3 regions of the Pseudoalteromonas sp. Z9A6 genome follow, and region 1 is predicted to be linked to each of the others. Evidence: predicted binding sites of a transcription regulator. Region 1 holds the regulator's gene; each other region holds the start of a gene.
What was found. Region 1 encodes MetJ, which represses methionine synthesis genes. Its sites were predicted from a motif close to TAGACGTCTAGACGTCTA; they were not measured.
Positions count from the first base shown of each region.

Region 2: metK (methionine adenosyltransferase) is a predicted target of MetJ. The motif match lies at 2,313-2,330, and genes of this name have one in related genera.
Region 3: metA (homoserine O-succinyltransferase) is a predicted target of MetJ. The motif match lies at 3,925-3,942, and genes of this name have one in related genera.

Region 1 is NZ_WTKZ01000005.1:67,644-75,454, forward strand. Features, by position in the region: gene hslV (ATP-dependent protease subunit HslV) at 1-235, opposite strand, end outside; gene GQR53_RS03240 (SPOR domain-containing protein) at 315-842, opposite strand; gene priA (primosomal protein N') at 863-3,049, opposite strand; gene rpmE (50S ribosomal protein L31) at 3,280-3,495, shown strand; gene GQR53_RS03255 (malic enzyme-like NAD(P)-binding protein) at 4,022-5,263, shown strand; gene metJ (met regulon transcriptional regulator MetJ) at 5,328-5,648, opposite strand; gene metB (cystathionine gamma-synthase) at 5,938-7,185, shown strand; gene metL (bifunctional aspartate kinase/homoserine dehydrogenase II) at 7,354-7,811, shown strand, end outside.
Region 2 is NZ_WTKZ01000022.1:45,045-52,855, reverse strand. Features, by position in the region: gene GQR53_RS10335 (5-formyltetrahydrofolate cyclo-ligase) at 1-317, opposite strand, end outside; gene GQR53_RS10330 (hypothetical protein) at 336-884, opposite strand; gene metK (methionine adenosyltransferase) at 1,060-2,211, opposite strand; gene tkt (transketolase) at 2,516-4,507, shown strand; gene GQR53_RS10315 (pyrimidine/purine nucleoside phosphorylase) at 4,692-5,006, shown strand; gene raiA (ribosome-associated translation inhibitor RaiA) at 5,184-5,540, shown strand; gene GQR53_RS10305 (divalent metal cation transporter) at 5,743-6,918, shown strand; gene GQR53_RS10300 (GNAT family N-acetyltransferase) at 6,991-7,446, shown strand; gene GQR53_RS10295 (hypothetical protein) at 7,542-7,688, shown strand.
Region 3 is NZ_WTKZ01000058.1:888-8,698, forward strand. Features, by position in the region: gene metH (methionine synthase) at 1-1,840, opposite strand, end outside; gene GQR53_RS16910 (homocysteine S-methyltransferase family protein) at 1,850-2,923, opposite strand; gene metA (homoserine O-succinyltransferase) at 2,913-3,860, opposite strand; gene ettA (energy-dependent translational throttle protein EttA) at 4,083-5,756, shown strand; gene GQR53_RS16925 (PilZ domain-containing protein) at 5,911-6,276, shown strand; gene GQR53_RS16930 (histone deacetylase) at 6,330-7,238, shown strand; gene GQR53_RS16935 (TlpA disulfide reductase family protein) at 7,301-7,804, shown strand; gene GQR53_RS16940 (AraC family transcriptional regulator) at 7,806-7,811, opposite strand, start outside.

The sequences.
Region 1 (7,811 bases):
TTTCTACTGCGGCTTTAGTTAGGTTTCCTTGGTGCATTTCTAATTTGCTTTCAAAGCGTTCGAAAAGAGTGAAGGCATCAGCAGTACCGCCGGCAAAACCAGCGATTACTTTGCCATTATAAAGACGTCGAACTTTACGGGCGTTGCCCTTCATTACGGTATTACCAAGAGACACTTGGCCATCGCCGCCAATTACAACCTTGTCGCCACGGCGTACACTTACGATAGTAGTCATGTTATTCCTCATCATCGAGCTGCAGAGGCAACTCGTAAAAAACGATTATGAAGAGGTTATATGGGTGAATGGTTTATTTTCAAGTCCAGCCCCAAATTCCGCAGCCGACTATTTTTACACGTTTAAGTTTGTTTTTATCACTTTCGGCTTGGCGTTTGGTTTTATAAGGGCCTAAGCGCACTTTATACCAAGTACCATTGCTGCCTTCAGCCTGTTTTATTTCAGAAATGAGGCCTGCAAATGCTATTTTAGCTTTTAGCGATTCCGCTTGTGCGTGGGTTTTAAACGAACCACACTGCATAACGTAAGGGCCTTTTTGCTCAAGTTCTTTCACTTCAACTTGAATCTCGTGGTTTCTAATTTCTTTAATAAACTCTGGTGTGCGTGGAATAACCACTTCTACTTTTGCGGGCGCAGTGGGATTTGCTTGTTTTTCGACAAGTTTTGGATCTGCATTACTTTTAATAAACCATAATGTATAAGCAAAACCACCGACGAGTAAGATGGCTATGACAGCTAAAAGAATAGGAAATGGTTTTTTAGCGGGTGCGTTTTTTTTACTGTTTCTGCCTGCAGGCTTTTTGTTAATATAATCGTGCTGTGCCATGGTGTTATTTTGGCCTTAACCTAAATCATGTCTATAGGGTCTACGTCTAAGCTCCAGCGTACTTTTTGTGCAAGTTTACTTGAACTTAAATAATCAACCATTTGCGCAAGGTACTGATGTAATATGCGGCGATCTTGCGCTTGAATATGTAATTGAAAACGATACATACCTGCGACTTTTTCAAGTGGAGCAGGGATCGGACCGAGCAATTGTATACCAGATACCCCATTCACAGGAACCAAATCTGTCAAAAAATCGACGACTAGCTTAATGCTGTGTCCTTGTGCACGGACAATAGCCATATTTGTAATGGGTGGTAAGTCTGCATCATCGCGTTCACTCAGTGCAAAGCGAGCAAAGTCTTGGTAACCATTATTAACTAAGTCTTGTAAAAGCGGGTGCTCTGGAAAGTGTGTTTGTAATAATACTTGCCCAGGCTCCCCTGAACGCCCAGCTCGCCCCGCGACCTGAGTAACTAACTGTGCTAAATGCTCTGTCGCCCTAAAGTCGCATGAGTATAAACCGCTATCTACGTCTAAAATTATAACAAGGCTTACATCTGCAAAGTGATGGCCTTTGGCAAGCATTTGTGTGCCAACTAAAATGCGTGCACCGCCTAGGTTTATTTCATCTAGTGCTTTTTCAAGGCTGCCTTTACGGCGAGTTGAATCGCGGTCTATGCGAGTAACGGGTGTATCTGGAAACTCGGTCGATAAAAACTCTTCAATTTGCTCTGTACCTTTGCCATTTGGAAATATTTGCGTACTTCCACAATCAGGACATTGGTGAGGAACAGGGTATTGATCGCCACAGTGATGACAAATCATTTGCCCAATCGCTTTATGAAATGTGGCGCTGGTACTGCAGCGTTTACATTCACTTAGCCAGCCACATTCATGGCAAATAAGAGTGGGTGAGAAACCTCGACGATTTAAAAAAACCATAACCTGTTTACCGCGATTTAAGTGTTGGCGCATAGTTGCAAGGCTTGCATGTGCAATACCTGCTTGGTCGGGTTGGCCTTTCATATCGAGTAACTTAAATTGGTTATCTGTCGCAGTTTGCGCGCGCTCGGTTAAACTTAGTAGCTGATATTTGTTATTAATTGCTTTGTGAAGTGTTTCAAGTGCGGGTGTAGCACTGCCTAATATAAGTGGTATTTTATGCTGAAAAGCTCTGTATGCAGCTAAATCACGAGCATGGTAACGAAGGGTATCTTGTTGTTTAAATGATGAATCGTGCTCTTCATCGACAACTATCATACCGAGTTTTAAAAATGGCAGAAAAATACTCGAACGTGTGCCTATAACTATTGCACAACTGCCTTTTTCGCAAAAACGCCATGTTTGCAATCGCTCGTTGTCGGTAAGGGCTGAATGCCAAAGCATAATGGGTGTATCAGGAAAGCGGCGACGAAAACGGTTTACAGTTTGTGGCGTTAAGCCTATTTCTGGCACTAATACTAATGCTTGCTCGCCACGTTTGAGTACTTCTTCTAGGCACTGTAAATACACTTCTGTTTTACCACTGCCAGTTACGCCTTCTAATAAAAAGCTGCTAAATCCATTACTTTGATTTATTGCTGTACAGGCAACCGCTTGTTCTTTATTAAGTACAGGTTTACTACCGACAGTTGGTGCAACGCTTTGCCATTGGTTATCGTGTTCAATAGTTTGCGTAATGAGTTCTTTATCTATTAGGCTATCTATTGTTTTTTTACTAAAGCCAAGAGCTTTTAATTCGGTTAACGATGATTTCCCCGATTGCGACAACTGCTTTAATAAATTGAGTTGTGTTTTGGCTTTTAATGACGGTACTTTTGCGCCTTTTTCTGTCAGAGCAACCATGTTAATACTGGTTTTATCTGGCGATTCACCTTGGCGAAGTGCACTCGGTAGCGCTATGTGAATAGTTTCGCCTAAGGGATAGCAATAATAGCGGGCAGTAAAGCTAAGGAGTTCTAAATGTTGGGCGCTTAAAATAGGGGTATCGTCTATTACCTCTATAATATTCTTAATTTTATCTAAAGGGACGTCGGTACTGTTTTTAATACCCAGAACAACAGCTACTTTTTTTTGATTACCAAAAGGTACTAAAACCCGCATGCCCGGTAGTATGGGTGTTGATAAGCCACTGAGCTGCTCTTCTATTTTATAATCAAAGGTGCGTGGAAGCGGGACTTTAATAGCAACTTCAACAAAACTCATAACAACTCAACCCGTAAAATTAATGCTGTAATGTACTAAAAATACCGCTAAAAACCTACTAGCAATAGTACTTGAGAAAGAGATTGTTCACTTTTTTAGCGAAAAGATAAATAAATACTTGTGCAGGGGAAGGTTGTTGGATAAAATCCGCCACCAACAAATTTGTTTTAACGACGTATGGTGCCAGACTTCGGGTTTGGAGAGCGATGCGGCCTTAACTAGAGGTTCCTATGAAAGAAGGTATTCACCCTAAGTACGAAGTAATTTCTGCAACATGTTCATGCGGAAACAAATTCGAAACTAGCTCAACTCTTTGTAAAGACATTCACTTAGACGTATGTTCTGCGTGTCACCCGTTTTACACTGGTAAGCAAAAGATTTTAGACACTGGCGGCCGTGTTGATCGCTTCAACAAGCGCTTCGGTGCACTTAGCAGCAAGAAGTAATTATTGCTGTTTAGTTAAAAAAAGCACCTTAGGGTGCTTTTTTTATGTCTAAAATTTACCACTTCTTATCTTATTTAGCTTGCTCGAGCTACATCACACCTTGCATAACTATTTCCTATTCTTATTCTGAGTATGCATAAACCTTTGCAGACAAATTGATAGATATTCTCTATATTTTAAATAGTACAAATTTTAACTAGGTTGATAAAAGTAGCTAACGTGGGCTTATCTGTTTTTAAAGTAGTGTAGTAGGCTGTTATTTTAAGTTTATGATGATACGTTAAACATACATTTTTTTAATATTTTAATAGACATAAACGCACCTCAAAACTTACTTTTTTGGTGAATTTTTATTTATCAAATGTTTATATAATCCTGCAAAGTTACTGAAAAACCTCTTAAAATTAAAGGATATAGCATATAACAGGATAGACCTGATATTGCTTGGAATTTAAAAATAATAAGGGTATCGTACCCCAAGACTCCACCTCTCACTTTAACTTAAATTGCAGGATACCATCGCGTTATGTCTGACTTTCGTGAACAAGCACTACATTATCACTCACATCCCGTACCTGGTAAAATTAGCATTGAGCTAACAAAACCAGCTGAAACAGTTCAAGACTTAGCCCTAGCTTATAGCCCAGGTGTCGCTGAGCCTGTACGTGAAATTGCCGCAGATCCTGCAAATGCATATAAATATACCGGTAAGGGTAACATGGTTGCGGTTATCACTAATGGTACTGCAATTTTGGGCTTGGGTAATTTAGGTCCTTTAGCGTCTAAACCAGTAATGGAAGGCAAGGCGTTATTGTTTAAACGTTTTGCAGGGCTTGATTCTATTGATATTGAAGTAAAGCACAAAACAACAGAAGACTTTATTAACACGGTTGCCAATATTGCTGACACATTCGGTGGTATTAACCTTGAAGATATTAAAGCACCAGAGTGTTTTGAAATTGAAAAAGCATTAATAGAGCGTTGTAGCATTCCTGTTTTTCATGACGACCAACACGGCACCGCCATTGTTACGGCTGCCGGCATGTTAAATGCGCTAGAAGTACAAGGTAAATCAATTGAAGATGCAATAATTGTATGTTTAGGTGCAGGCGCTGCTGCAGTTGCGTGTATGGAACTGTTAATTAAGTGTGGTGCACTGCGTGAACACATTTATATGCTTGACCGTAAAGGTGTTATTCATACTCGTCGCGATGATTTAAATGAATATAAACAGCTTTTTGCTAACAATACCGATAAACGCACATTGCAAGATGTAATTGCAGATGCTGATGTGTTTGTTGGTGTTTCGGGTCCTAATTTGTTAGCTGCCGAAGATTTAAAACTAATGGCAGAAAAGCCGATCGTGTTTGCATGTTCAAACCCAGATCCAGAGATCGATCCTGCACTTGCTCACGGCGCACGCAACGATTTAATTATGGCAACAGGGCGCTCTGATTACCCTAACCAGGTTAACAATGTTTTATGTTTTCCGTTTATTTTCCGTGGTGCACTTGATGTACGTGCAAGCGCGATTAACGATGAAATGAAAATTGCTGCAGTTGAGGCTATTCGTAGTATTGCCAAAGAGCCTGTACCTGCAGAAGTTTTAAAAGCCGCAGGCGTAGATAAGCTAGAGTTTGGTGCGCAGTACATTATTCCAAAACCAATGGATCCGCGTTTACTACCGCGTATAGCTAAAGCTGTAGCACTTGCTGCGGTTGAGTCGGGTGTTGCGCAAATTGACTTGCCGGAAAATTATATGGCGTAATATATAACGCTTAAACAAAAAAACCTCAGCAATGCTGAGGTTTTTTTATTAAAAAGGTAACGATTTATTCTTCGTTTAAAATAGGCACTTCTAAACCCATTTCTTGCATTATCTTTTTAACTTCTTCTGGTACTTTTTCTGCGTTGTCTTTACGTAGGTCATCGTCATTTGGTAAAGGTTGACCAGTAAAGGCATGCAAAAACGCCTCACATAGCAATTCACTATTTGTTGCATGGCGGAGGTTGTTGATTTGACGACGCGTACGCTCATCCGTTAAAACTTTTAATACATTTAGCGGGATCGAAACGGTGATCTTTTTAACTTGCTCTGATTTTTTCCCGTGTTCTGCGTATGGGTGAATATACTCACCATTCCATTTAGCCATAAGATGTATCGTTGCCTCAGATTATTAATTTCTCACACGGTATAAAAAGCGTGTAAATATGCGTGAAATTCTATCGATTTAAAAAAGATAGTCAAATAATAGATACCGATCTATCTTAATAAGCCTATTTGGGATGTAAAAATAAGCTCACTTTTGTGAGCTAAAATATGATACTAGCAAACGCCTTCCCTAAATTTAGCCATCTAGAGCTTTAAAATCCTTTGACTTATTAAAACGGATAACTTACTCTTTTAGACGTCTAAACATCCAAATTAATCAGGTGACGAATATGAGCGAAAAAAACAAAGCGACCATTGCTGTACGTAACGGCGTTGATGCTGATAAACATCATGGTGCAGTGGTGCCGCCAATTTATTTATCAACGACTTATTCGTTTGCCGACTTTGATACTAAGCGTGAGTATGATTATGGCCGCAGTGGTAACCCTAATCGTGATATTTTAGCAGAGACGCTTGCTAAGCTTGAAGGTGGCGCTCGTGGCATAATTACGGCCACTGGTATGGCTGCCGTGCATTTAGCTACTCAGCTACTTAACAGTGACGACACGTTAGTAATTCCACATGATTGTTATGGTGGTAGCTATCGTTTATTTACATCGTTACAAAAACGCGGACTATTGAAGCTTGAAGTATTAGATTTAACAAAAGAAGAAAGCCTTCAACAAATTTTAGCAATTAAACCTAAGCTTATTTGGATAGAGACTCCAAGTAACCCAGTACTTCGTTTAACCGATATTAAAGCGGTTACCGATGTTGCTAAGCAATGCGGTGCATTGGTTGCCGCAGATAACACGTTTTTGTCTCCTGCCTTACAAAACCCTATTAAGTTTGGTGTAGATATTGTGGTGCATTCAACTACTAAATATATTAACGGGCACTCAGATGTAGTGGGCGGCGCTGTTATTGCTGCAACACAAGAGCTTGGTGATGAGCTTGCTTGGTGGGCAAATAATATTGGTATTACGGGCGCCCCTTTTGATAGTTATTTAACGCTTCGTGGTCTACGTACTTTAAATGTGCGCTTAAGGCAGCACCAAGAAAATGCGCTAGCAATAGCTAAGTACCTTGAAAGCTCCAATTTTGTAAGCCAAGTTTACTATCCAGGACTTGAGTCACATCCTCAACATGAGCTTGCTAAAGCACAACAACTTGGCTTTGGTGGCATGGTTAGTTTTGATATTAAAGGCGATATAAACGACGCCGCAGCATTTTTAACTAGCCTTAAAACGTTTAGTTTAGCTGAGTCACTAGGTGGCGTAGAGAGTTTAATTTGTCACCCTGCAACTATGACGCACGCAGGTATGGAGGCAAAGGCACGTTTAGAAGCGGGTGTGGGCGATACGCTTATTCGTATTTCGGTTGGGATTGAAGATATACACGATTTAATAGCTGACTTTGAACGAGTATTTGAACTTGTAAAACCAGGGAAAAATAAAAATGTTGGCCGTGTAGGCAAAGGTGCTGGCACTTCTGGTGGAAACGTTAAATTAAGTGCAGCCCGTCCAGCGCTTTGGTAAGTAATACCAATCCGCAATAATACCTAATCAATTTGAGGGATTAAACCGCACGATAACATCGTTAAAAATTCCTAATATAGAACAACTAAATAACGAAATTTTTGCCTTGTTATCGATACGGTTTTTTACCTCAAAATAGACAACTTAATTAAGCGAATTGGTATAAATATGGTCAATTGTGTACATAAATTTGGTGGTTCAAGCTTAAGCTCTAGTGAGCGCTATCAAAGCGTAGCTAAAATAATTATTGGGCATACTCAGCCGGGTGACTGTGTTGTGGTATCTGCTGCAGGTAAGACTACAGATACACTTGTGTCGTTGTGGCAAAGTTATCAGCTGCAAGACACGCAAGCTGTCGCTGATATTTTACTGCAGTTAAATAACCATCAAAGCGATTTAATTGAGCAGTTATTACAAGCTGATTTAAAGCGCTGCGCACTTAAAACACTAAATACCGAGCTTAGTAATATTGCAGAACTTGCTCAAGCTGAGCAGCTAAAAGAGGCTGCGTTACTTGCGCATGGGGAACTGTGGTCAGCACGTTTACTCGCTACTTATTTACAGCAGTTAAATATTGAGGCGTGTGCTCAAGATGCCCGTAGTCTTTTTACCTTAAACGATGGTGA
Region 2 (7,811 bases), on a different contig from region 1:
CCATAGCGATTTGCCCTCATGGGTGAGTTTTTCTCATAGCGCTGAAATAGTAAATTAGCGCCATTGAATGGGTGTATTATAGGTAGATAAACAGCATGGTTTAAGTTCCATAATTCTTTAATTAACAATGAAGTGTCTAGTTCTCCGTCGTTACTTAAATAAATGGCAATATGCTTTGAATTCGTTGTATTTTCGCTTTTTAAGTGTTGAATAAAATTCATTTTTAGCGATTGCGCAGCAATTATTTGCTGATTATTTGACAAGTTTTTACGGGTGTTACGAATTTCAGCTCTTATTTGTGCGCGTTTATTGCTCATTAAACTAATTAGCCATTTTTAAAAAGAGAATAAATCGGGAAAAATCAAAAAAACAGCCAGTACGACTAGCAAAATGGTGGCAGTTGCAATCAATGAATATAAAAGTAAGTTACTGTGTTTTTTAGGAGTCGCTAAATCCTCATCTAGCATTAGGTCGTCATTTTGCCATTCGTCTACACTTTCGTCTGGTGCATTTAATTGAGCTTCAGGAAGGCGTTGCTCTAGCTCATCTAGCTTTTCTTCAAGGCGTATTAAGCTGCTAGTGATGTAATCAAGTGCATCAAAAATACGTTCATCACGTTGGTTGTTATTTGCAGCTGCGGGGGAGCTATTTTGAATCGCATTTGAAACAGCTTGCAGCTTACTTTTAATACCTAAGCTTGCTAATAACTTAGTCTGTTTTAACGCTTTGTCTTTATCGCTTGGCGCAAACAGCGGCTTACCTTTAAAAAAAAGAGCTACTTTTTCATCTGACGTTTTTAATTTTGCAGCTAAGTTTGCGCACGCTGTTTTTATGTCAACGTTATCGGCAAGTCCTGCAAATATAACGCGAAAGTTATCGGCCATTTAACTATCCCTAAAGCTTTTATAATGAAATGAGTATATACCTAAAGTACAAAAGAATTCGAGGTTGATTTTATAGTTATTTTGTAGACGCACTATAAACAATGTAACTGATAAGTTTTAGATACAAAAACGGCCCTATTAAGGGCCGTTTTTAATTTACTTCAACACTTTTAGCTCAAAGGCCAGCAGCTGCACGAAGTGCATCAGCTTTATCTGTACGTTCCCAAGGGAATTCGTCACGACCAAAGTGGCCGTAAGCCGCTGTAGGAAGGTAGATAGGGCGCTCTAAATCAAGCATTTGAATTAAGCCGTAAGGGCGTAGGTCAAAGTGTTCACGAATAAGCTCGATTAAACGGCTTTCTTCTAACTTGCTTGTACCAAACGTTTCAACGCTGATAGATGTAGGCTCTGCAACACCGATTGCGTAAGAAACTTGTAATTCACATTTATCAGCAAGGCCAGCCGCAACTACGTTTTTAGCAACGTAACGTGCAGCGTATGCAGCTGAGCGGTCAACTTTTGATGGATCTTTACCAGAGAAAGCACCACCACCGTGACGAGCCATACCACCGTATGTATCAACGATGATTTTACGACCTGTTAAACCACAATCGCCCATAGGTCCGCCAATTACAAAGCGACCCGTTGGGTTAATGAAAAATTTAGTCGCGCTTGTAATAAGCTCTGCAGGAAGTACCGGCTTGATGATAGTTTCCATCACCGCTTCTACTAAATCTTTTTGTGAAATGTCTTCACTGTGCTGAGTAGATAGTACTACTGCATCAATACCTACTGGCTTACCATTTTCGTATGCAAAAGTAACTTGAGATTTTGCATCTGGACGTAACCAGTTTAGCTCGCCGCTTTTACGTACTTGCGCTTGGCGCTGTACTAAACGGTGTGAGTAAGTAATTGGCGCAGGCATTAGCACTTCTGTTTCGTTACATGCGTAACCAAACATAAGGCCTTGGTCGCCAGCACCTTGTTCTTCCGGGCTAGTACGGTCAACACCTTGGTTAATATCAGGAGACTGTTTACCAATAGTGTTTAAAATTGCACATGAATCTGCATCGAAACCCATGTCTGAATGCGTGTAGCCAATTTCACGTACTGTTTTACGTGTAATTTCTTCAATATCAACCCATGCGCTAGTAGTGATTTCACCACCAACCATAACCATACCTGTTTTTACGTAAGTTTCGCACGCAACACGGGCATGAGAATCTTGCTCTAGGATAGCATCAAGTACCGCATCAGAGATTTGATCGGCGATTTTATCCGGATGACCTTCAGAAACTGATTCAGAAGTAAATAAATGTTTTGCCATTGTATTTCTGCTCACAAATATTGCGCTTCACAAACGTCGGTATTAGCGCTAAAAAATTAAGGGGCGTATTTTATCGAAAACAAAACACCTTGCATAGTGTTTTTACGCCTAGACGTCTAAATAAAATTACTAATAACTTTTTGGTCTTAAAAAATATTCATAATGCCTCACTTTTATAGGGTTTTTAATTGCACACAGCCCCCACAATAAGTAAGAATGGTCGATATAAACAAACCCAAGTTACTTGGGTGCATAAACAAACACATAAATACCCGCGCAAATACACATAAAGGTAGGAGAATTCATGCCATCTCGCAAAGAACTTGCAAATGCTATTCGCGTCTTGTCAATGGACGCAGTACAAAAGGCCAAATCTGGTCACCCTGGAGCCCCTATGGGCATGGCTGATATCGCAGAAGTATTATGGCGCGATTATCTAAAACACAACCCAACAAATCCAGAGTGGGCTGACCGTGACAGATTTATTCTTTCAAACGGCCACGGTTCAATGCTTATCTATTCTCTATTGCATCTAAGTGGTTACGACTTACCACTGGACGAAATTAAAAACTTCCGTCAAATGCATTCTAAAACACCAGGTCACCCTGAATATGGCTATGCACCAGGAATCGAAACTACTACGGGTCCATTAGGTCAAGGGATCACAAATGCCGTAGGTATGGCAATTGCTGAAAAAGCGCTAGCTGCACAGTTTAACCGTGAAGGTCACGATATTGTTGATCACTTTACCTATGCATTTATGGGCGATGGCTGCCTTATGGAAGGTATTTCTCATGAAGCTGGTTCACTTGCAGGCACATTAGGTCTGGGTAAACTTGTTGCATTTTGGGATGACAACGGCATTTCAATCGATGGTGAAGTAGAAGGTTGGTTTACAGATGACACGCCAGCTCGCTTTAAAGCATACGGTTGGCATGTAATTAGTGGTGTTGATGGCCACGACAGCGGTGCTATAAGTGCTGCAATTGCAGAAGCTAAAAGTGTTACCGATAAACCATCACTAATTTGTTGTAAAACAATTATTGGTTACGGCTCACCTAATAAATCTGGTAGCCACGATTGTCACGGTGCACCACTAGGTGATGACGAAATTAAAGCGTCTCGCGAATTCTTAGGTTGGACTGGCGATGCGTTCGAAATTCCTGATGATATTTACGCACAATGGGATAGCAAAGAAAAAGGTCAGCAGCTTGAATCAAGCTGGGACGAAAAATTTGCAGCATACGCAAAAGCATACCCAGAGCTTGCGGCTGAATATAAGCGTCGTATTAATAAAGAACTGCCTGGCGATTGGGCTGAAAAATCTCAAGCGTACATTGAGCAATTACAAGCAAACCCAGCAAACCCAGCGTCTCGTAAAGCATCACAAAATGCATTAAACGCATTTGGTCCGTTATTACCAGAATTTATGGGTGGCTCAGCCGATTTAGCAGGCTCAAACTTAACAATTTGGGATGGCTCTAAAGGTTTAACACACGACGATGCAAGCGGTAACTACATTTACTACGGTGTACGTGAGTTTGGTATGTCGGCAATTATGAATGGTATTGCCCTTCATAAAGGCTTTATTCCTTACGGTGCTACGTTCTTAATGTTTGTTGAATATGCAAAAAATGCCGTACGTATGGCTGCATTAATGAAGCAACCAAGCATTTTTGTATACACGCACGATTCAATCGGTTTAGGTGAAGATGGTCCAACTCACCAACCAGTAGAGCAAATCGCAAGCATGCGTTTAACGCCTAACTTATACAACTGGCGCCCATGTGACCAAGTTGAGTCGGCAATTGCATGGCAACAAGCTATTGAGCGTAAAGACGGTCCTACATCGTTAATCTTTACTCGCCAAGGTCTTGAGCAACAAGCGCGTGACGCACAGCAATTAGCAGACGTTAAAAAGGGTGGTTACATCCTTAGCTGTGACGGCAACCCTGAGATTATTTTCATTGCGACGGGCTCTGAAGTGCAACTAGCACAAGATTCAGCAACTGAGCTACGCAGCCAAGGTAAAAAGGTACGTGTTGTATCTATGCCATGTACTGATGCCTTTGAAGATCAAAGCGCAGAGTACAAAGAAAGCGTATTACCGGCATCTGTTACACGCCGCGTAGCAGTAGAAGCAGGTATTGCTGACTACTGGTACAAGTACGTAGGTCTAAATGGCGCAGTAGTAGGTATGACTACCTTTGGTGAGTCGGCACCTGCTGGTGAGCTGTTTGAGCACTTTGGTTTTACAGTGGCAAACATTGTGAGCAAAGCAAACGAGCTTTTTTAATCGCTTTGATTAAATAAAGTAAGTAATTGAAAAACCCGCACATGTTGCGGGTTTTTTTATGCCCTTACATGAAGCAACTTCACCTTGAGCAATGCTACTTTCCTTGCAAGAAAGTAAGCTATCAGGCAAGGTAGTGCGATAAAATTTATAAATAAAAATCTTAAATTAATAGCAGGAGCTAAAAATGCCAAAGTTCGATAACGTGAGTGTAGTAAAAAAAGCCAATGTATATTTTGACGGAAAAGTGTCGAGCCGTACCGTTATTTTAGGTGATGGCGAAGCGAAAACGTTAGGTTTTATGCAACCAGGTGAGTTTGTTTTTGATACAAACCAAAAAGAGTGCATGGAGCTTTTAGCTGGCCAATGGGATATTTTATTACCAGGGGCAAGTGAGTGGAAAACATTTAACGCGGGTGAATCGTTTAATGTTGATGCAAATGTAAGCTTTAAAGTAAAAGTATCTGATTTTGCTGACTACTGTTGTTCGTACACAGATTAATCAATACAGCTAGACGTCTGAAAGCCCATGTACTATGGGCTTTGCATAAACTTTGCGCAACGCATGATTTAAATCACCAAAAACCGCAAATAAACCTCAAATATCTCTCTTTTTTCCTTGTGTTAATCTAAATAGCCCCCAATACTATTTATGAGGTAACAAATAAAAGGATACCCTATGAAAATTAATCTTTCTGGTCACCATGTTGAAGTTACTGACTCTATTAGAGAGCACATCAACGAAAAATTTTCAAAAATCGAGAGCCATTTCCCATCGCTTATTGCACTCGAAATTATTTTGTCTAAAGAACATCATAAAATCCAAGCTGAAATTAGCACTAATTATGAAGGCACGCGCATATCGGTAAAAGGGGAAAACGAAGTTATGTACCCTGCCATTGCAAGTGCAGCTAAAAAACTCGATGCAGCACTAAAACATCGAAAAGGGCAGATAAAAGCAAACTTACACGAAAAGCCTGTTAGCACTACACCTGAAATCGCACACGAGATCATCCAAGAGATGGATCTTAAATAAAATTTAGTCACAAAGTATTGTAAAAAAGAGCCGTATGGCTCTTTTTTATTGCCTGTAATTTAGGTAAGTTATGCGTTCTTGCAGTTTATTAATTATAAAAATTAATAAAAAGAACACACAACACACATATTTTGAGAAATTAATGCACACAACAAAAGCAGTATGGAAGTCTCGACTAGGTGCGCTTGGACCTGGAATACTCATGGCCACAGCCGCTATTGGCGGTTCTCACTTAGTTGCCTCTACGCAGGCTGGAGCAATATTTGGCTGGCAACTATTTTGGCTAATCCTCGTTGTTAATGTTTTAAAATATCCATTTTTTCGCTTTGGTATGGAATACACACTCGCCACTAAAAATAGCCTAGTGGAAGGGTATAAAAGCAAAGGCCCATTTTACTTCTACAGTTTTATTGGCTTAAACATCGTTGCCGCCGTAGTTAATACCGCCGGCGTGCTACTGCTTACCGCAAGTTTACTGCATTACGCACTGCCCGTAGTGATAGAGGTAACACTGCTATGTTGGATATTATTAGGAGTGTGCTTAGCCATATTATTGTTAGGCCACTTTAAAGCGCTCGACAGTGTGGCCAAAGGCATAATGGGGTTATTAACGCTGGCTACTGTTATTGCGTTAGTTATCGCGTTTAGTAATGGCCCAATGGCGCCTGCTGACTATGTTGGTCCATCACCTTACGAGCTGGCTATGCTGAGCTTTATGGTCGCTTTAATGGGCTGGATGCCGGCACCAATAGAAATATCAGCATTAAGCTCGCTTTGGCTTAAAGAAAAGCAAGCGCAGCAAACAGTGTCTAAAAGCCAAGGCTTGTTCGATTTTAACGTAGGTTACTGGCTTACAGCTGGCTTAGCCTTGGTATTTTTTAGCTTAGGTGTATTAGTGCAGTACGGGCAAACCAGCAGTATAGAACTTGGTGGGGTTGCGTTTGCCAAGCAGCTTATTGATATGTACGCACTTACAATAGGCGAATGGGCAAGGCCGCTTGTATCAGCCATTGCGTTTTTGTGTATGTTTGGTACCACACTTACTGTGCTTGATGGCTACGCCCGCACGCTTAACGAGTCTCATAAACTACTTGGCTTTGGGCAATCAAAACACAGCTTAAATATTTGGTTAATACTACAAGCACTTGCCGGTATGGCCGTTATTTTATTTTTTAAATCAGCCCTTGGCCCCATGCTTACGTTTGCAATGACACTTTCATTTGTTACAACGCCAGTGTTTGCATGGCTTAACTTTAGCCTTGTGCGCTCAGAGCCTGCTATAAAGCATAGCGTTTTACTACGTAGTTTAACGTGGTTAGGTTTAGTGTATTTAGTAGGCTTTGCTGTTGCGTTTGTAGTATGGAAACTAGCAGCCTAAATAGAGCCACTTACTTTAGGGTTTTTAATTAAAGCCCTCAAGCATTAAATTCTAGGATTAAACGAGGTATAAATGGATATTAGAATAGGTGAGCTTTCAAACCCACATGTTATAAAGTTACTACAAGCGCATCATAACGATATGTTAAAACACTCACCCGTTGAGAGCGTACATGCACTTGATGTGAGCAAACTCACTCAGCCCGATATAACTTTTTATAGCTTATGGATTGATAATAATTTAGCGGGTGTTAGCGCTTTAAAAACGCTAAATACAACGCATGGCGAAATTAAATCAATGCGCACATCATGCAGCTATTTACGTCAAGGCATAGCCGCTAAGTTACTCACCCATATTATTGAGCAATCCACTTTGCGAGGTTACAAAAAGTTAAGTTTAGAGACCGGCACGGCAAAGGCATTTTTACCCGCACAAAAGCTTTACACTCAATTTGGTTTTAAAGAATGCGAACCATTTGGTGATTATGAGTTAGATCCTTACAGCTTGTTTATGAGTAAAGGGCTTTAAGTTGTATGCGCTCACTATTTACAGTAAAAACGAAGTAACCGATTTAACAGCAGATCAGAAAAAGCAATTAAAAGAATTCTTAGAGGTGTGGCGCAATGAGCAAACGTGATTTATTTTCAGAATTAACTACAGCACTTGTGGACGCTAAAGCGCATCCACAAGGAAAGCTTACGTTACGTTCTCATACAGTAAATGATATCAACGATCTTGCTATCTCACCTGATGAAATAGTGGGTGCGTGAGAAACAGGTAATATGTCCGATTTGGTATTCAAAGAAGTTTACTTATATCGACAAGAAAGCCGGAGTAAGCGTATATGATATCTTGAAATACGAAGTTATAGAGCTGTGTTATAGTCCTTTAAT
Region 3 (7,811 bases), on a different contig from region 1:
TGCGCGGGTATTTACCGGCAATTGACCACGTCATAAAGTATGGCGTCCAATCTATGTATTTACGCAAAGTAGCGATTGATACATTTTTAAACTCGGTCACGCCCAGCTTGTTAGGCACAGGTGGTGTGTAGTTATCCCAATCAAGCTTTGCTGCGTTATCGCGTGCGCGCTGGATTGTAACAGGCTTAGAGCGTGGTTTTTTACGCGCTTGTTGCTCGCGTACTTTTACATATTCAGCTTTAGTTTTAGCTAAAAAGTCAGGTTTAATGTCTTTTGATAGTAAGTTTGAAACCACACCAACTGCACGGCTGGCGTTATTTACATACACAACGCCTTTGTCATATTGCGGCTCAATCTTTACTGCGGTGTGCGCTTTAGAGGTAGTTGCACCACCAATGAGTAGTGGCAGTTCAAAACCACGGCGTTTCATTTCTTTTGCTACGTGTACCATTTCGTCAAGCGATGGGGTAATTAAGCCCGATAAACCAATAATATCGGCTTTTTCGTCGATGGCGGTTTGCAGTATTTTATCGGCAGGTACCATTACGCCTAAATCAATAACTTCATAGTTATTACATTGTAGTACCACGCCTACAATATTTTTACCTATGTCGTGTACGTCGCCTTTTACGGTCGCCATCACTATTTTACCATTGGTTGAACCTTCTTCTTTTTCGGCTTCAATGAATGGGTCTAGGTAGGCTACGGCTCGTTTCATTACGCGCGCCGATTTAACCACTTGTGGTAAAAACATTTTACCTGCGCCAAATAAATCACCTACCACGTTCATGCCATCCATTAACGGCCCTTCAATTACGTGAATAGGTTTATCGGCAGCAGCGCGGCACTCTTCGGTATCTTCATCTATAAAGGTAGTAATGCCTTTTACAAGCGCGTGCTCAAGGCGTTTTTCTACAGGCCATGTGCGCCACTCTAAATCTTCTACTCGCTCAGCTTGTGCCATACCAGAGTATTTTGGTGCAAGCTCTACTAAACGCTCGCCTGCACCTGGGTCTGTGTTAAGTATTACGTCTTCAACGGCTTTACGAAGCTCTTCTGGGATGTCGTCGTAAACGGCGAGTTGCCCTGCATTTACAATGCCCATATCCATACCCGCTTTTATGGCGTGGTATAAAAATACCGAGTGAATAGCTTCACGTACTGGGTTATTACCCCTAAATGAAAACGATACATTTGACACCCCGCCCGACACTTTACAGTGCGGTAAGTTTTGTTTAATGCGGCGTGTGCCTTCAATAAATTCTACAGCGTAGTTGTCGTGCTCTTCTATACCGGTGGCTACGGCAAATATATTAGGGTCGAATATAATATCTTCTGGTGGAAAACCAATGTCTTCTACTAATATTTTGTAGCTGCGGGCACATATTTCATATTTGCGGTCTGCTGTATCAGCTTGCCCGTCAGTATCAAACGCCATTACAACGGCAGCTGCACCAAAGCGTTTTATTATTTTAGCTTGGCGAATAAACGGCTCTTCGCCCTCTTTTAGCGATATAGAGTTAACAATGGCCTTACCTTGAATACACTTTAGGCCTGCTTCTATTACTTCCCATTTAGAGGAGTCGACCATAATGGGTACGCGTGAAATATCAGGCTCTGAGGCTATTAAGTTTAAAAACTTAACCATCGCGGCTTTTGAGTCCAACATGGCTTCGTCCATGTTTATATCAATAACCTGTGCGCCATTTTCTACTTGTTCGCGGGCCACTGTTAGCGCGGCTTCAAAGTCTTCTTCCATGATTAAACGTTTAAACATGGCAGAACCGGTTACATTGGTACGTTCGCCGACATTAGTAAATACTGCTATTTGTTGGGTCATGTTGGCTCCTTAATTTAAGTTACAGGCTTCAAGGCCTGATAAACGCATGCGTACTTCAAGCTCTGGCAGTTGGCGTGGTTTAACGCCCGCTAGACCTTTTGCAAAAGCACGAATATGCGCAGGCGTGGTGCCACAACATCCACCTACAATATTAATAAAGCCCGATTTACCCCAATCGATAATTTCGGCTGCCATTTCAGGCGCTTCTAAGTCGTATTCACCAAACTCATTAGGCAAGCCCGCATTAGGGTGTACCGATGTAAAGGTTTCGCACACGCGCGAAAGCTCTTCTACATATTGGCGCAGTAAATCAGGGCCAAGCGCGCAGTTTAAACCAATCGAAATAGGCTTAATATGGCGAATAGAGTTATAAAATGCTTCGGTTGTTTGCCCAGAAAGCGTACGTCCAGAGGCGTCGGTAATAGTGCCCGAGATCATCACTGGTAATGTGCGCCCTGCTTGCTCAAAGGCTTCTTCTACACCAAACGAGGCGGCTTTTGCATTAAGCGTGTCGAATATAGTTTCGATTAGTATTAAATCGGCGCCGCCTTCCATTAATGCAAGGGTAGACTCTACATACGCAGTAACTAGCTTATCAAAGGTAACGTTTCGGTAACCCGGATCGTTTACGTCTGGCGAAATTGAACACGTTTTAGATGTCGGCCCTAAAACACCCGCTACATAGCGCGGTTTTTCTGGCGTTTTAGCCGTAAATTCATCGCAAATTGCGCGTGCTAATTTAGCCGACTCTAGATTTATTTCACGGCTTAGGTTTGCCATGTCGTAATCTTCCATCGAAATAGTGGTCGAGTTAAACGTGTTGGTTTCAATAATATCGGCGCCCGCTGATAAAAAACAACGATGAATATCAGTGATTAAGTCGGGCTTGGTTAGGCTTAATAAATCGTTATTGCCTTTAATTAATACATGCCAGTCTTTAAAACGCTCTCCGCGATAGTCTTCTTCTTCTAGCTTATGATCTTGGATCATGGTGCCCATAGCGCCATCTAAAATTAAAATGCGTTCTTTTAATGCGGCACTTATTTCGGCTTGTTTATTATTTGTAGGCGCGTTATTCGGCATAGTTGTTAGTCCTCACGTCTTGGCTAACTAAATTAATATCATACGGTGTGGTTTGGTACACGTAGTAATTTAACCAGTTCGAAAAAAGTAAAAAAGCATGGCTTTGCCACGTTTTTGAAGGTTGTTTGGTTGCATCGTCATCCGGAAAGTAATTTTCGGGCTTTGGTGCATTAGGGCTTTTTTTACAATCGCGCTCGTATTCTGCTTTTAGCGAGTCGGCGTCGTACTCTGGGTGGCCGGTTATAAACACTTGGCTACCTGATTTATTTTTAAGTAAGTAAGCCCCTACTCGCTCAGAACCTGCCAGTACAACGAGCTCTTCACAGGCGTTTATTTTATTTATATCAATATGGCCGTAGCGTGAGTGTGGTACTAAAAAGGTATCGTCGAATCCGCGAGTCAGTGCACCGTGATCAAAATAACACTGGTGAGTAAATACGCCACACAGTTTATCGTCTTTTAAATCGCGCTTTAAATTGTAACGGTGATATAACGCTGCATGCGCTGCCCAACACGAAAACAACGTAGAGGTAACGTGTTGCTCAGCCCAATCAATAATGACTTTTAGCTCATCCCAATACGCTACATCGTCGTATTCTAAATGGGCAAGTGGCGCACCAGTTACTATTAATGCATCGTAATTGTTGTCTTTAACCTCAGAAAAATAACGATAAAAGGTATCAAGGTGCTCTTCTGAATTGCTGCTACTGCGGTGAGTGTCGAGGCGCAGTAGTTCTACGTTTACTTGCAAAGGCGAATTGGCAAGTAAGCGAATAAACTGAACTTCGGTTTCTACTTTATTAGGCATTAAGTTTAAAATAGCCAAACGCATTGGGCGTATTTCTTGCGTTTTTGCACGACTTTTTGGCATTACAAATACGTTTTCTTGACGTAAACGTGCAATTGCCGGCAACTCGTCTTTTACTGTAATTGGCATACTTTACTCCCGCTCATAAAAACCGAGGCTTAATTATGAACTGAAAGTAAAAAATATCAACCTCTAGATGTATAGATGTCCAAATGAAATTTATTCATGATTTTATATTTTACTTACAAGCATGCTTTGGTGCTTTAAAACCCGCCATTCGTTGACTGTTTCACCCGTCAGCCACTACAATACAACATTGAAATTTTTATTATTATTTGAAGGCTTTCCTCCATGGTTTTACCTGATAAATTTATATTCTCGATGAGTCGAGTATCTAAGGTTGTGCCACCTAAGCGCACTATCTTAAAAGATATTTCGTTGCACTTTTTTCCTGGCGCTAAAATTGGTGTGCTTGGTTTAAACGGTTCTGGTAAATCTACGTTACTGCGTATTATGGCCGGTGTTGACCAAGATTTTGAAGGTGATGCACATCCTCAGCCTGGTACTAAAATTGGTTATTTACCGCAAGAACCTATTTTAGACGAAAGTAAAACAGTACGTGAAACTGTTGAAGAAGCTGTTGGCGAAGTTAAACATGCACTTAAACGTCTTGACGAAGTGTATAACGAATACGCCATGGAAGACGCTGACTTTGACGCACTTGCAAAAGAGCAAGGCGAGCTTGAAGCTGTTATTCAGGCGCACGATGGTCATAACATCGACAACGTTTTAGAACGCGCAGCTGATGCACTTCGCCTGCCAGAGTGGGATGCTAAAATTGAGCACCTTTCAGGTGGTGAGCGTCGTCGTGTTGCTATATGTCGATTATTACTTGAAAAACCAGACATGCTTATTCTTGATGAGCCTACTAACCACTTAGATGCTGAGTCGGTTGCATGGTTAGAGCGCTTCTTACACGATTACGAAGGCACTGTTGTGGCAGTAACGCATGACCGTTACTTCCTTGATAATGTAGCTGGTTGGATATTGGAGCTTGACCGTGGTGAAGGTATTCCATGGGAAGGTAACTACTCTTCTTGGCTTGAACAAAAAGATGCGCGCTTACAGCAAGAACAAAAATCTGAAAAAGCTCGTCAAAAATCAATTGCGCAAGAACTTGAATGGGTTCGTTCAAACCCTAAAGGTCGTCAAGCTAAGTCAAAAGCACGTATGGCTCAGTTTACTGAAATGCAGCAGTCTGATTACCAAAAACGTAACGAAACTAACGAGATGTTTATTCCACCTGGCCCGCGTTTAGGTGACCAAGTACTTGAAGTAACTAATCTTCGTAAGAGTTTTGGCGATCGTGTTTTAATTGATGACTTAAGCTTTAGCATGCCAAAAGGTGCCATTGTGGGCATTATTGGTGCGAATGGCGCGGGTAAATCAACACTGTTTAAAATGATAAGCGGTGAGCAAACGCAAGACAGCGGTAGCATCAGCGTTGGCGAAACAGTACACCTTGCGACTGTTGATCAGTTCCGCGACGGTATGGACGAAAGCAAAACTGTTTTTCAAGAAATATCAGACGGACAAGACGTACTGAAAATTGGTAACTTTGAGTTCCCAAGCCGAGCATATGTAAGTCGCTTTAACTTTAAAGGTAACGATCAGCAAAAGTTTGTTAAAGACCTATCAGGTGGTGAGCGTAACCGCTTACACCTTGCTAAGTTATTAAAAGCTGGCGGCAATGTGTTACTACTCGATGAGCCAACCAATGACTTGGACGTTGAAACACTACGTGCACTGGAGAACGCTATTTTAGAGTTCCCAGGTTGTGTAATGTGTATCTCGCATGACCGTTGGTTCCTTGACCGTATTGCTACACATATTTTAGATTACCGCGATGAAGGTCAAATTAACTTCTTTGATGGTAACTACACTGAATATGAAGAGTGGCTTAAAAAGACCCTAGGCGCTGAGGCAACTCAACCTAAACGTATTAAATACAAAAAAATTGGCTAAAAATATTGGTTAATTTTATGTTTGTATAACTTAAGCCCTGCACTTTGCAGGGCTTTTTTATGCCACCAGCATTACAGGAGCACATCTTGCTAGCATGTAGAGAATTACCCGCTATGCTTAATTTATTATAAAAACAGTAAGGCTAAATTAGGTTATGCAAAATCGTCGACAGTTTTCTCGTGTGCTATTTTCAACTAACGCCCTGTTATGTTTTGATAGCCAACAGTATCCGTGTAAATTACTCGATCTATCGTTACATGGCGCGTTGGTCACTAATTGTGATGCATTTATTGGCAGCCACAATACGCAAGCAATACTGCGTTTTACATTGCCTCAAAGCGATATAGAAATAAAAATGGAAGTAGTGATTTGCCATATTGAAGCCGATCATATTGGTTTAAAATGCCATCACATTGATATAGACAGTATTACTTATTTAAAGCGCTTAATAGAGCTAAACTTAGCCAATGATGAGCTACTGCATCGCGAATTAGCGTCACTTATTAATGACTCACAATAGACTCATTCACTTAAGTTGATTACCATAGCGCAAACTTTATAAAGCTTGTAAATATGCGCTTAAATCCTCATTTGCCTTTGGTATACCATCCTAACTACTCGTTTAGCTTTGATCCTAAGCATCGCTTTGTAATGAGTAAATTTGCACATTTATATCAACATGTTGCAGAGCTTGGTTTAATCGGCAGTAACCTAGTTGAGCCAATATTAGGCACGCCAGAGCCGCTTGAGCTTGTGCATTGCGATAATTATATCCAAGATTTATGGCACAACCGCTTAGATGAAAAAGTAATGCGTCGCATTGGTCTACCTTGGTCAAAAGAGCTTATGGCACGTACATTTACAGCCCCTCAAGGAACGCTACAGACAGCCCGCTTAGCACTTAAACACGGTATAGCGTGTCATCTTGCTGGTGGTACACATCACGCACATAATGACTTTGGTTCAGGTTTTTGTATGGTTAACGATTTGGCCTTTACCACGCAAACTTTAATTGAATCAGGTGAGGTAACTAACGTACTTATTTTTGATTTAGACGTGCACCAAGGTGATGGCACAGCCGCAATGTTACAGCATCAACCCTATGCGTATACTTGCTCTATCCATTGCGAAAAAAACTTCCCCTTTAGAAAGTCCGTTAGCGATTTAGATATTGGCCTGGCAAATAATATGAAGGACGACGAATACCTTGCCATAGTTGACGAAACACTAAGTTATTTACTTAAAGAGCTAAACCCGAGTTTAGTACTTTACGATGCTGGCGTTGATATTTGGCAAGGTGATGGCTTGGGTAAGTTAGATATTAGCTGGGATGGCATAGCTAAACGTGACCATTTAGTATTAAAACGCTGCCTTGAACACAATACACCTGTAGCTACTGTGATAGGTGGAGGTTACGATAGAGATCACCTACGCCTCGCTAAACGCCACGCTATTGTTGTTGAACAAGCTGCTGGCTTTTAGTTTGAAATAAAAATGTTAAATTATCGTTCTTGTTTAATATGTAAAATAAAAAAGAGCATATTATGAAACAGCTATTTATTACCATCACGCTAACTTTATTAAGCTTTACAGCTTACGCACAAGATACAAGCTCAGAAGCAACATATCCTAAATTGCCTACATTAAATTTACAAATGGCTGATGGGTCGCCACTCAATACTCAAGATTTATTAGGTCAACCTTACGTTTTACACTTTTGGGCAACGTGGTGTCCGTACTGTAAAAAGCTGCAGCCAGCACTTCAAAAAATTGATGATATGGGCTTAAAAGTTATTGCCGTGAGCTTTAAAGAAGATGACGATGCTACCCCCGCTAAAGCACTTAGCGAAAGAGGTTATACTTTTAAAACAGCTGTAAAAGCCGATGCAATAGCACAGCAATTAGGTATACGAGGCACACCTACTACATTGTTTGTAAATAAAGAAGGCAATGTAATTTGGCTGACTAATACGTCAAATCCAGAAGATCCAAACCTTCATTTAAATGCACGAACATTGTTGCACTCCATCGACATGGCAACTGAGTAACTTATTG